Regions from separate parts of the Petroclostridium xylanilyticum genome, predicted to be linked through region 3. Evidence: riboswitches for the same ligand, from Rfam matches in the RefSeq annotation. Region 3 holds a riboswitch; each other region holds the start of a gene.
What was found. Region 3 has a riboswitch for S-adenosylmethionine ahead of CIB29_RS13255 (methionine ABC transporter ATP-binding protein). Riboswitches for the same ligand answer to the same signal wherever they lie in the genome.
Positions count from the first base shown of each region.

Region 1: linked by a shared signal. The riboswitch ahead of CIB29_RS06370 (homocysteine synthase) and the one ahead of CIB29_RS13255 (methionine ABC transporter ATP-binding protein) in region 3 are both predicted to bind S-adenosylmethionine.
Region 2: linked by a shared signal. The riboswitch ahead of metK (methionine adenosyltransferase) and the one ahead of CIB29_RS13255 (methionine ABC transporter ATP-binding protein) in region 3 are both predicted to bind S-adenosylmethionine.

Region 1 covers NZ_NPML01000011.1:133,270-137,920, reverse strand. Annotated here, with positions in the region: gene CIB29_RS06380 (sensor histidine kinase) at 1-572, shown strand, start outside; gene CIB29_RS06375 (GerMN domain-containing protein) at 659-1,612, shown strand; SAM riboswitch class I at 1,671-1,772, shown strand; gene CIB29_RS06370 (homocysteine synthase) at 1,850-3,136, shown strand; gene metX (homoserine O-acetyltransferase MetX) at 3,163-4,278, shown strand; gene CIB29_RS06360 (lytic transglycosylase domain-containing protein) at 4,504-4,651, opposite strand, start outside.
Region 2 covers NZ_NPML01000013.1:295,229-299,879, reverse strand. Annotated here, with positions in the region: gene pnpS (two-component system histidine kinase PnpS) at 1-747, shown strand, start outside; gene phoU (phosphate signaling complex protein PhoU) at 782-1,441, shown strand; gene CIB29_RS09185 (COG2426 family protein) at 1,710-2,180, shown strand; SAM riboswitch class I at 2,242-2,343, shown strand; gene metK (methionine adenosyltransferase) at 2,419-3,609, shown strand; gene CIB29_RS09175 (glycosyltransferase) at 3,814-4,167, shown strand; gene CIB29_RS09170 (MerR family DNA-binding transcriptional regulator) at 4,523-4,651, shown strand, end outside.
Region 3 covers NZ_NPML01000019.1:209,309-213,959, forward strand. Annotated here, with positions in the region: gene CIB29_RS13245 (MetQ/NlpA family ABC transporter substrate-binding protein) at 1-648, opposite strand, end outside; gene CIB29_RS13250 (methionine ABC transporter permease) at 665-1,339, opposite strand; gene CIB29_RS13255 (methionine ABC transporter ATP-binding protein) at 1,329-2,351, opposite strand; SAM riboswitch class I at 2,435-2,539, opposite strand; gene CIB29_RS13265 (alpha-mannosidase) at 3,312-4,651, opposite strand, start outside.

The sequences.
Region 1 (4,651 bases), on a different contig from region 3:
TTATAAAAGAGTTTTTGAGCGATATCAATAACGAGATCAACCGTTTATCAAGAATTATTGATAAACTCCTTATGCTTACCAGGATGGATATCTTTGAAAATGAATTGGAAATGAAAAATGTCAACATGAAGGCGCTTTTGCAGGGAATAGTAAAAAGCTTATCTCCTTTGGCCGGGAAAAAGGGTATAGAATTAAGATTAAAAGCTAATGAAGATATTTTTGTACTGGTTGATGAAGATAAAATATGGGAGGCAATTTTTAATATTGTTGACAACAGTATTAAGTATACTCCGGAAGGAGGAAATGTAACAATAGACATTGATAAGTCTGAATACAGCGTTACTATCATTGTAGAAGATAATGGGATTGGCATTTCCGGTACTGAAATAAACAAAATCTTTGACAGGTTTTATAGAGTTGATAAGGCAAGAGCGAGGGAAACCGGCGGTACAGGGCTGGGGCTTTCAATCGCATTGGACGCTGTAAAGCTTCATGGAGGAGATATACAGGTAGAAAGCGAAGAAGGAAAGGGAAGTAGGTTTAAGATTACTATTCCTTATCGTGAAACTTAATATTTTCGTAACAATTAGTAATGTTTTTGTAAACTTTATCATATATACTTATTCAAGCTATAGTATGATTTTTTGGAGGTTTTTGTATGAAAAAAATATTTCTGGTCTCAGTATTACTTTTAATTATTGCTTTTATGTGGGGTTGCAGTATGGGTAGAGGTGATATAAAAAAATCAGCGGACATGCTTCAGGCAAAACCACAAAATAAACAAAAAATAAACTTGTATTTTACCGATAAGGAAAATAGTAAAATATTATCCGAGACCAGAGAAGTTGTTGTGGAAGATACAAAGAAATTGCCTAAAATCGCCATACAGGAATTACTAAAAGGGCCTGTAAGTTTAGAAATGAAAAAAGCCATTCCGGAAGGGACTAAGTTACTGGATATTAAGCAAGAGGGTACTTTAGTCACAGTTAATTTTTCGAAGGAATATTATAAATCGGGTGATATTGGCGAGATCGTTGCACGCTTTTCACTGGTGAATACATTATCTGATTTACCTAATATACAGAAGGTATTGATTTTAGTAGAAGGAAAAGAACTTATTGGTCCCAGCGGCAAACCTTTTGGACCTTTAGGTAAAGATGACGTAGTGTTTGAAGCCGCTCCTTCAGAAAAAGACAAAACTACATTGACGTTATACTTTGCCGGAAATGGCTGGGAGAATCTCGTACCTGAGAAGAGAGTAGTAGTGGTTAAAGATAACGAGCCTGTGGAGAAATATGTAATAGAAGAGCTTATTAAGGGGCCTAAGGATAAAAATCTTTTTGCTACGGTACCCGCACAAACGAAACTGCTTTCCATAGAAACAAAAGAGGGTATATGTTTTGTAAATTTGTCCAATGAGTTTAGGACAGAACACCCCGGGGGATCCGCAGGTGAAATTATGACGATTTATTCTATTGTTAATTCACTTACCGAGCTTGAACATATTAATAAAGTACAATTTTTAATAGAAGGACAAAAGATTGAAACCTTTAAAGGGCATATGGCATTAAAAGAGCCTGTTGAAAGAGATCCTGAAATTATCAAAAAGTAATTTTTATTGACAAATGTTAAAGTCAATGTTAAAATCATATTAATTTAATAAAGGTTAAATCTTATCAAGAGTGGCGGAGGGACTGGCCCAGTGAAGCCCGGCAACCGGCGTAAATCGCAGTGGTGCTAAATCCAGCAGGTTTTTACCTGAGAGATAAGAGGAATTAATAGAGAAAAATAATAAGCCTCCTGTCTCACAGGAGGTTTTAATTTTTGTTTTTTAAGGAGGCAGTAATATATGAGAAAAAGAAATCTAGGTTTTGATACGTTGCAAGTACATGCAGGGCAGGTGCCCGATTCTGCTACCGGCTCGAGGGCCGTACCCATCTATCAGACGACTGCATATATGTTTAGAGATTCTGAGCATGCTGCAAATCTTTTTGCATTAAAAGAAAACGGACACATATACACCAGATTTTCCAATCCAACGCAGGAAGTATTTGAAGCAAGAGTTGCAGCTTTAGAAGGTGGTGTTGGCGCCCTGGCAGTAGCTTCCGGCCATGCTGCTGTTGTATTGGCTATCCTTAATATAGCAGGAGCAGGAGATGAAATAGTTTCCGCAAGCACATTATATGGTGGTACCTTCAACTTATTTACGCACTCTTTTCCGAAACTGGGGATCAATGTGAAACTTGTGAATCCTGATGACCCGGAGAACTTTCGTAATGCTACTACAGAAAAAACCAAGGCCTATTTTGTTGAAACGATAGGAAACCCGACCATTAATGTTGCCGACCTGGAAGCAATAGCTAATATTGCTCATGAGAATGGAGTACCACTCATCGTTGACAGTACTTTTACAACTCCATATTTGTGCAGACCGTTTGACTTTGGTGCTGATATAGTGATACATTCTGCTACCAAATTCATAGGCGGGCACGGTACTTCTATGGGAGGAATTATTGTAGACAGCGGGAAGTTTAACTGGGATAACGGAAAGTTCCCTGGATTATCTGAACCCGACCCCAGCTATCACGGTGTCAATTACGTAAAAGATATTGGTGCGGCTGCTTTTATTATCAAGGCCCGCGTTCAACTATTAAGAGATTATGGGCCGGCGGTTTCTCCGTTTAACTCTTTTCTATTCCTTCAAGGTTTGGAGACGCTTTCACTTAGAATGCAAAAGCACTGTTCCAATGCACTGGCGATAGCACGGTATTTGGAGAACCATCCAAAAGTAGGCTGGGTCAATTATCCCGGTTTGGAAACCAACAAATACTACCATCTGGCACAAAAGTATCTGCCGAAGGGACAGGGAGCAATATTTACTTTTGGTCTTGAAGGCGGGGTCGAGGCAGGAAAAAAATTTATCGATAGCCTGGAAATTTTTTCACATCTTGCCAATGTCGGAGATGCAAAATCCCTGGTGATTCATCCTGCAAGTACCACGCATTCCCAGCTTTCAGAAGAAGGGTTAAAAGCTGCAGGGGTCAGTCCGGATATGGTAAGGTTATCTATTGGAATAGAAGATGCAGAGGATTTAATATTCGATTTGGAACAGGCAATTGACAAAGCGACTAAATAATTTCAGGCATGAGGGGGAAACTAGTAGTGAGTAATACTGCAAGCAGCTATAAACAGTTTTATACCTTTGCAGAAAATGAAGATTTTATTTTAGAATGTGGTAAAAAGTTTGGCCCTATTACTGTTGCCTATGAGATATTTGGTGAGATGAATCAGGATAAAACGAATGTTGTATTAATAACTCATGCATTAACAGGGGATTCCCATGTTACACGGCATGACCCTTACGATCCTAAAGAGGGGTGGTGGGAAAAATTTGTTGGAAAAGGTTTGATGTTTGATACCTCCAAATATTGCTTTATTTGTTCCAATGTGTTAGGGGGATGCCAGGGTACTACCGGTCCGTCTTCTGTAAATCCTAAAACAGGAAAAAGGTATGGGATGGATTTCCCTATTATTACTATAAAAGATATGGTGAATGTTCAAAAAAGGTTACTGGACTACCTGGGAGTCAGTCATCTGGTATCAGTAGTGGGCGGTTCTGTGGGGGGAATGCAGGCACTGGAATGGGCAGTACAGTACCCTGAAATGGTAGGCAGTATTATTGTTATGGCAGCACCAAAGAGCCTGAACCCACAAGCTATTGCATTTAATGAGGTACAGAGAAAAGCAATCACCCTTGACCCTTACTGGAATAATGGAGATTACTATGACAACAAGAATCAGCCCGAATCAGGGCTTTCCCTGGCCAGAATGGTTGGTATGATTACATACCAGAGTGACGAATCTATGTTAAAAAAGTTTGGAAGAAGAGCCAGAGAAGGAAATAATCTCTTCGAAAGCTTTAATAACGAATTTGAAGTAGAGAGCTATCTCCACTACCAGGGAAAAAAACTGGTACAAAGATTTGATGCCAACAGCTACCTTTATCTTACCAGGGCAATGGATTTATTTGAATTGGGGAGAGACTTTGGCGGCATAGACAATGCTTTAAAGGCCTTTAAGGGAAAAGCATTGGTAATAGGAATAAGTTCTGATATTCTTTTCCCTGTATGTCAACAGAAGGAGCTTGTGCAGGATATGAAGAGGAATAATATTGATGTGGAGTATAAAGAAATAAAGTCACCCTTTGGTCATGATGGATTTTTAATTGAATCAGGGAAAATGGAGCCCATTATTAGAAATTTCTTTGCTAAATTATGACATATTTGAGGTATGAAATTTAAAATATCAAAACGAAATCTAACAATAGAATTAGTGGACAGTGGAAAGTGAGCAGTATAAACATTTTCAGTGGATTATACTCTCCACTCCTCTAGAATTAAACTTGAATCAAGCAACGAAGAAGGAATACACCTATATAACAAAGAACGTGCATATAAATATAAATAGGGCAAGCCCACAGGTTTGCCCTCATATAAAAGCATATTAGCGTTTTTGCCCTGTATTATATTGATCTATGTATTTAAGCACATTTCTTACATAATTTTGAGTCTCGGTATAAGGTGGAATGCCACCATATTTGATTACACTATTAGGTCCTGCATTGTAAGCAGCTAATGCTAATTTTATGTCA
Region 2 (4,651 bases), on a different contig from region 3:
AAAAATAGTGTTATAGGGACGCTCTTTATCATACAGGATGTAACTAACATCCGAAAATTGGAACAGATCCGAAGTGAATTTGTATCTAACGTTACTCATGAATTAAAAACTCCTCTCACTTCTATTAAAGGATTTATTGATACTTTAAAGAGTGGAGCCATACATGATGAGGAAGTTGCAGAGCGCTTTCTTGATATTATTGACATAGAAGCAGAAAGACTTACCGTGCTTATTGAGGATATTCTTGAACTTTCAGAGATAGAAACAATGAAACAGGATGTACGCATAGATGATTACAATTTAGAGGATATTATAAAAGAAGTCATTGATATTGTTTCGCAGAATGCAGAGAAGAAAAATGTACAGGTATATTATGATATGGAACCCTCCATCTCACAGGTACATGTCAATAGGGACCGGTTAAAACAAATGTTGATTAACCTTGTGGATAATGGAATCAAATACAACAACCCCGGTGGCGAAGTGCAGATTGTATGTAAAAGATTCAACAAAAATATAGAGTTTCATGTTTGTGATAACGGTATAGGAATTGCGAACGAACATATTCCACGACTGTTTGAAAGATTTTACAGGGTAGACAAAGGGCGTTCCAGAAACCAAGGGGGGACGGGATTAGGTCTTTCGATTGTGAAACATATTGTAAACTTATATAATGGAGATATTCAGGTGAAAAGTGAAGTTGGAAAAGGAACAGAGTTCATAATTAGATTGCCTATTGCGATATAGTTATTTAACAAATTTAGCATAAGGGGGGAAAGGCATGAGTACAAGGCATGGATTTGATGAAAGTTTGCGGGATTTGCACTATGATGTTGTACGTATGGCAAGTTTGGTAGAGAAGTCTATTGAAGAAGCTATTCTTGCTTTAAAACAAAAAGATAAAGAACTGGCACAAAAGGTAATACAACAGGATGACGAAATAGATGAGATGGAAAGAGCCATAGAAAAAAAGTGCATCAGGTTGATAGCTACCCAGCAGCCCCTGGCAAAGGATTTAAGACTGATTACATCCATATTGAAAATGATCACTGACCTGGAGAGAATTGCTGACCATTCTGCAGATATTAGCGAACTTATACTAAAGATTGCAGATGAAGAATATATAAAACCGTTGGTAAATATTCCTAAAATGGCATCCGTAGCCCGTGATATGGTTAGGAGCGCTATAGATGCATACATCAATAATGATATAAAAATGGCAGAGGATGTTTGTTCCAAGGATAGTACCGTAGATAATTATTTTGAGTCCATTATTAACGATTTGCAGGAACTTATGAGAAAAAACCCTCAGAATATCAATCAGGCTACCACCTTTATATTTATAGTCAAATATATAGAAAAAATCGCTGACCATGCAACAAACCTGGGGGAATGGGTAATTTATATTATTACCGGAAGGCATGAGAGTTTAAATACGTGAGTTTAAATAAACATTTGCTTTTTATTTGCGTATATATTAAAATAGTGAGGGAAAATAGGCGGAAATCATTACACAGTTTAATATATAAATAACACTAAGTATGTTACATTATTGTTATTTTGTTCACGGTTCACAGTTCTCAGTTCACAGAAATTAGCCAAGAAAATACCGTGAACCGTGAACTGTGAACTAAAATAGACAATGTAAAGTACTTAGTAATACTTATATAGTAAAAATATTTTTATCATTTTATAAAGAGGTACAGTACATGGAGTTTATTTCTGAAATCTTTGGACAATTACGTAATGAGTTAACAGTTCTCGCAATAGCTGCAGTGCCTGTATTGGAATTGCGAGGAGCCATTCCGGTAGGTATGGCGATGAATATGGACTGGAAAGTAGTATATATATTAAGTGTGTTGGGAAATCTAATACCAATACCATTTATTATTATATATATGCGGCCGCTGTTCTCATTTTTAAGGAAAACCAAATACTTTCAAGGAATAATACAACGGATTGAGCAGAGAACCATGAAGAAAGCTGAAACGGTAATGAAGTATAGTGCTTTTGGATTGTTTATATTTGTTGCAATTCCTTTTCCGGGTACCGGGGCATGGACGGGGGCTATGATAGCAGCGATGCTGGATATGAGAATGAAATATGCGATACCGGCTATATCCTTAGGGGTAATTGCTGCCGGTATTTTGGTAATGAGTATAAGCTATCATATATTTTAATGGTTGACTATTTTGTCGATATATGCTATATTATACTCGAATTAAATTAATAATAATTGTTTCCTTATCAAGAGAGGTGGAGGGACAGGGCCCTGTGAAACCCGGCAACCTGCGTCAGCGAAGGTGCCAATTCCTTCAGAATAAATGTTCTGAGAGATGAGGAGAAAGTGTGGTTAATTACCCCCTCTTACTGTCAGCAAGAGGGGTTTAATATTTTTATAAAAGGAGAGAACGTTATATGTCGAGAAAGTTATTTACATCAGAATCTGTTACTGAGGGACATCCAGATAAAATCTGCGATCAAATTTCTGATGCTGTTTTGGACGCAATATTTGAAAAGGACCCAATGGCAAGAGTAGCCTGCGAAACATCTGTTACTACCGGGCTGGTATTGGTAGCAGGAGAAATTACCACCAGCTGTTATGTAGATATCCCCAAAATCGTAAGAGAAACAATTCGTGGAATAGGTTATGATAGAGCAAAATATGGCTTTGACTGTGATACGTGTGCTGTTTTGACTGCAATAGACGAGCAATCCCCTGACATTGCTATGGGGGTTGATAGAGCGTTGGAAGCTAAAAAAGGTGAAATGAGTGAAGAAGAGATAGCTGCGATAGGTGCAGGAGATCAGGGAATGATGTTTGGCTTCGCTTGTGATGAAACCCCTGAATTAATGCCTATGCCTATTGCACTTGCACATAGAATGGCAAGAAAACTGGCTGAAGTAAGAAAGAATGGTACTCTTGAATATCTCCGTCCGGATGGAAAGACTCAGGTAACTGTTGAATATGAAGATGACAGACCTGTTAGAATAGATACAATTGTCGTATCCACCCAACACAGTCCTGAAGTGGATCATGATACAATTGAAAAGGATATCATGGAGCATGTAGTTAAGCCTTCTGTTCCTGCAGAGTTATTGGATGCGCAGACCAAATATTTTATCAACCCAACCGGAAGGTTTGTTGTAGGAGGACCACAGGGAGATGCAGGCTTAACAGGAAGAAAGATTATCGTAGATACTTATGGTGGATATGCTCGTCACGGAGGCGGCGCTTTCTCAGGAAAAGATCCTACAAAAGTTGACAGATCTGCTGCCTATGCTGCAAGATATGTTGCAAAGAACGTTGTAGCTGCCGGATTGGCAAGAAAATGTGAAGTACAGCTTGCATATGCTATCGGTGTAGCAAAGCCTGTTTCAGTATTGGTAGAAACCTTCGGAACTGCAAAGATTCCGGAAGAAAAGATCCAAGAGCTCATTGTTAAGCATTTTGACCTGAGACCTGCCGGCATTATCAAGACTCTTGACCTGAGAAGACCAATATACAAACAAACCGCTGCTTACGGACACTTCGGAAGAACAGACGTAGATCTTCCATGGGAGAGAACAGATAAGGCGGAAATACTTAAGAAGGAAGCAAGCCTTTAATAGAATTGAGATATGTAAAATACTTGGTGCGTTCCATGTAATTTCAGAAACATAACTAAGCCTATCATTGGAATTTTTTTGATAACTCCAATGATAGGTTTTTGTTTATTTTTTTACAAACGCCCATACTGCAAATAAAGTACAAAAAACAAGGTTTCACCAAAACAACAGCATCCGCATATAGTAGTAGTGGGGTGATGCAACATGCTGGACATTCTTATTCAATCCCTGGTTTGTTTCTTTGCTGTGTACGGTGCAATCCAGATGGGATTTAATATCTATAATACTTTAACTGGCATACAGTATAAAAAAGATGATATATACATAATTGTTACCGTTAAAAATCAGCAAGACACAATAGAGGGGATCATCCGGTCGATTGTATGGCGGAGCTTGAATAATCATCACGGGGGGACCGTACCCAATATTTTAGTAGTCGACATGGGTTCAACCGACGATACGTTGAAAATACTGAATAAACTCTGTGGAGAATATGATTTCATTCAGGTTACTGATAGTGAAGGGTATATGAAAATACTACAGAAAATAATACATTAATAAAGTAAACGGCACAAATAATGATGAAAATATGCTTGATTGCTCAGGGCTTCGACATGGGGACGGTTCCTCAGTCGCATGAAAAGCGCATTCGACAGACGAACCGTCCCCAAGTCGCATCCCTTCTTCCTGCTAAAACGGACTTTTTTTGTGGTTTCGGTTTTACTCCTCACTCCCCACTATTTTCATATTTATATAAAAACTCCTTCACTCCAGCCTTCAAATGATGTATACTTAAAACAAATAAGCCTGTTTTATAGGGATTGACAACAGTTAATAAAAAGTTATAAAAAGTCATAAATTAATGTTGACATTTATAATTTAGTATAGTCTAATACAATTAGAGGTGGTTAATGTGAAGTATTATACTATACATGAGTTTTCTAAATTAGTTGGAAAAACTCCTCAAACATTAAGAAACTGGGACAAAAAAGGATTACTTATTCCACATCATACAGGTGCTAATGGATATAGATATTATTCG
Region 3 (4,651 bases):
TTCAAGGGCGTAATTCGTGTTAATAACTGCAATATCAACATCTTGTAAAACTCTAGGAAGTTGTGCTGCTTCTAATTCTTTAAATTTCAGATTTTTAGGATTTTCTATAATATCCTTTGGGGTCTGCGTAAGATTTTTTTCATCTTTTAGTTTAATTAACCCCTGTTTTTGAAGAAGTAGTAATGCTCTTCCTTCATTTGTTGCATCATTAGGTATTGCAATAGAAGCATCATTTTTCAATTCACCTATTGACTTTATTTTATTTGAATATACACCCATAGGCTCTACATGCACCTTTGCAGCAGCCACTAATTTAATATTCTTTTCTTTAGCGAAGTCATCCATGTATGGTATATGTTGAAAAAAATTTGCATCCAGTTGTTTATCGTTTAATGCTATATTAGGTGTAGTATAATCAGTAAACTCTTTTATTTCTAATTCAATACCTTTTTCTTTAAGAATTGGTTTTACAAAATTTAATATTTCCGCGTGGGGAACAGGTGTCGCGCCAACCACCAACTTCGTAGTTTTTTCTTCAGCTTTGTTTGCATTAGTACTGTCAACATTTGAATCTGTAGCTGAGCAACCTGCTAACACTATAATTGAAAATATTATTAATATTGATAAAAACTTATTTATTTTTTTCATGACGTATCTACTCCTTTTATCTTTTATTAACTTTCTTCGCAAAAAAGTTTCCTATAAATTGTATAACTTCTACCAAAATAACCAGGATAATGATAGTTGCTATAAGAACATCTGTTTGAAACCTTTGATAGCCATATCTTATTGCAAGGTCTCCCAATCCACCTCCACCAATAGCACCTGCCATCGCAGAATATCCTAGTATATTTATGATTGTCAGTGTTATTCCAAGTATCAATGATGTCATAGCTTCAGGAATCATAACTTTAAATATTATTTCAGGTATAGTTGCACCAACAGATAAAGATGCTTCAATTACTCCCCAACTCACCTCCTTTAAAGAAGACTCAATTACCCTGGCAACAAAGGGCGCAGCGGCAATTGATAAAGGTATGATAGCTGCTGTAGAACCTATAGACGTCCCAACAATCAACCTAGATAGGGGAAATATGGCAATAATCAATATAATAAAAGGTATTGAACGCATTATATTAATTATCGAACCCAATATTTTGTTTAATTGAGGTTTTTCCCAGATATGCCCTTTATCTGTTATTACTAGAATAATACCAAGAAAAAGCCCCAGTATTACTGAAAATAAAGTTGAAAAGAAAACCATATACAGTGTTTCTAACAAAGAAGGTAGCAATAGCTGCCATAAATTTTTTATATAATTTAGTACTTCAAGGGGCATTATTTTTTAACACCTCAATTCTTAGCTTATTTTCTGTGAGATAGTTTATTGCGGATGAAATACTTTCCTTATCTCCAACAAGCTTTATAAGTAAATTTCCAACCACTGCATTTTGTATCCTATCGACAGTACCAGCGATGATATTAGCATCAATATTAAATTTCTTAATCATATAAGAAATGATAGGTTTTGTTGCACTATCTCCTACAAATGAAACTCTTAAAATTTCTTCCTCCTGATTGCGGTCATCAAGCAAAATACCTTCAGGAAGTTCTGCAAACATATCTTTTAAAAATCTTCTTGCCACTAGTGTCTTTGGATTTGAAAAGATATCAATTACATTGCCTTCCTCAACTATCCTTCCGTTCTCCATAACAGCTACCCTATCACATATTTTTTTTATGACTGACATTTCATGAGTTATAACTACTATTGTAATACCAAATTCTTTATTGATATTTTTAAGAAGATTTAGTATTGATTCTGTAGTTGTAGGGTCCAGTGCCGACGTTGCCTCATCTGAAAGGATTATATCCGGTTTATTGGCCAGTGCTCTTGCTATTCCCACCCTTTGCTTTTGTCCACCTGACAATTGTGAAGGATATGCATATTTTTTATCTTTAAGTTCTACAAGTTCTAAGAGTTCATCTACCCTTTTTTCTATTTCTCTTTTTGGTACTTTGGATATTTTTAAAGGGAATGCAATATTATCATATACTGTTGAATTCATTAAAAGATTAAACTGCTGAAAAATCATTCCTATCTTTTTTCTAACCTCTCGTAAAAATGCCGAACTAAGTTTTGTTAAATCAACGTCATCTATCAATATTTCACCAGAAGTTGGCCTCTCAAGTAGATTAATACATCGAATCAAGGACGATTTTCCGGCTCCACTTAGCCCGATAATGCCAAATATATCTCCATCATTAATAGTGAGATTGATATCTTGTAACGCATGAGTCATTGTACCATGGGTATTATAAATCTTACTTAATTTCCTGATCTCTATCAAATAGCTCCCCCCTTCAACTTTATAATGCATAAAAAGTATATTAAAAAAACCTCTTCAAGATAAAAGAAGAGGTTTTGTTTTCTCTCTTATCTCTCAACATGTTAAACATGCTGCAGAAATTGGCACCATACATTACCGCTGGTTGCCGGGCTTCCTTGGGTCAGTCCCTCCACCTCTCTTGATAAGAATTCCGAGTATTAATATATGTTTTATTTACTTTTCATAGAATAGCATAAATTTTATTCCGTGTCAACTATTTTTTTATAAAATACAGAGATTTCGCACCAAAATTCCAGTGGAAATTTTATTTTTACTTAAATTGTTATTTTTTATATTTACTTTAAAATTTGGCAACAATACAGACCGATAGGTTGTAAAAATAGTTACACCTCCCCCTACCCCAAAAATTCGCAAAATCAATTTCCAGTTTTTTGTTTTGGATTAAGTCTTCATAAACAATGGATTTATCCAATCATCTTCTATTATAAATCTTTCATCTTTTATATCTTCAATAATATCTATCTGTAGCATACGTTTCTTTCTAAAGCCTCTAATACACCGGAAAAAATATAATTGCATTAAATTAAACGCCATTATTATAAACATTAATACAGTTTCTACGCCCGTAGAGTAATTGTTTCAAATAACTTTTGCTCATTCTATCAGCATCCTTTTTATGTGAAGTTTTTAGCAAAAACATTATAAAAGGGATGCTTTTATTTTGCAAATTTTTTCTCTATAATTTCCAGTAAAAATCGGAAATTATCATATTCCCATTGACTATTCGTGAATCCTTATAAATCAACGGGCTATCGCCCTAAAAACTTTTTAAGTGCGAAATCTCTGTATAAAATATCATATGTGCTATTCCTGAAAGATTTTCTATTATTTCTATAGATGACATAGTACCTTTAAATGAATCAGGAGCTAATAGCATTTTCAAAAAACATCTTCTCACTTTTAAGAAGTTTTTAGATTTTGTTTGCTAACATCTACTATATATTCGTAGACTCTTTTACTTACTCTTGCATCATTTAATTTATATCCAATTTCTCTTATCTGCTGATCTGCCTTGGCCATAAACATTTCATATGAAGCTTGGTGCGTGCAATACGTTTCCATATATTTTTTACGCAGTAAAACTGCTGATAACCTGGCTTCAAGGGCAGTTCTCCTGTAGGTTTCAACATCCAGTTCCATTTTGCTTAGTTCAAACTGTACCTCAACTAAGCCCTTGTCATCCATCAATTTTAATTCTTTTATTTCGTCTTTATATCTTTCTAACAATTGCTGTTTTTCTGCTAATTCACTTTCCGTCTCTGCCGCTCTTTTTTCTTCCTTTTCAATCTCTTCTTCTGTAATAAATTCTACAGCCTGGTACTCACTAAAATCATATTCCTGGTCAATATCACCGTCTACCCTTTGTACACTTTCATTTTTTGCTTCTAAAGCGCTGTATTGCCGCTCAGGCTCTATTTTTACAGATATGATTTTCTTGGGCCCGGCGATGACTTTAATGGTATTCCCATCTACAGCTTCAATCTTTTCTTTTACTTCTTCATTTAGGTTTACATAGTATGCATTTTTGATTTTAAGTGCCAGCGAAATACCTGCTTCTGCCTGTTGCTCTGTCGTATTATAAAATCTTATAATGAAACCGCTGCCATCTTCCGCTCTTTTAACTGCTGTAACCTTTAAATTTCCAGATTCATCCTTTAATTGCATAAATCCCTGTTCATCCGGCAGTACCCCCTGGTGTTGGTCCGTCCTTACTACCCGGAATTCCGTATTGAAATAGTCGGCATATTTGGGTACCTTAGCCTCTTTCCAATCCCCTTTATGCAAATAAAGGGCATAGCGAAATTCCATCGTCCGCAAGCACTGTGCATCCGGGGTACATATTGCCGGCCCGGCATCTCCTATCCTGGTCAGTAGGTCATGCCTTGCCACCCAGTTGACTCCTCTGAATAAAGTAAGAGCGATTGTATTTTTCTCTTTTAGGATTTCATACTCAGGCAATCCCTGATTTAAAACAGCCACTCCTTTTCCGCCGTCATGAATGTCAACAAAGGCCCTCTGAGGGAAAATGGTGATAGGTTCCGGTTCTCTTGCTCCAATAATAATTCTTTTTACATTTTCAGGTATATTGGAATCATCATAGCTTTCAGGAACAATTTTGTGTTGTGTAACATCAAACTGTGTTTCTGCATAAGAATACTCACTGCAAAGTCCTGTAGGGAAAAGAATCCTTAACCGGTGGTCTTTTACCGTATTCTTTACCTTTGTCTTGAACTTCAAGA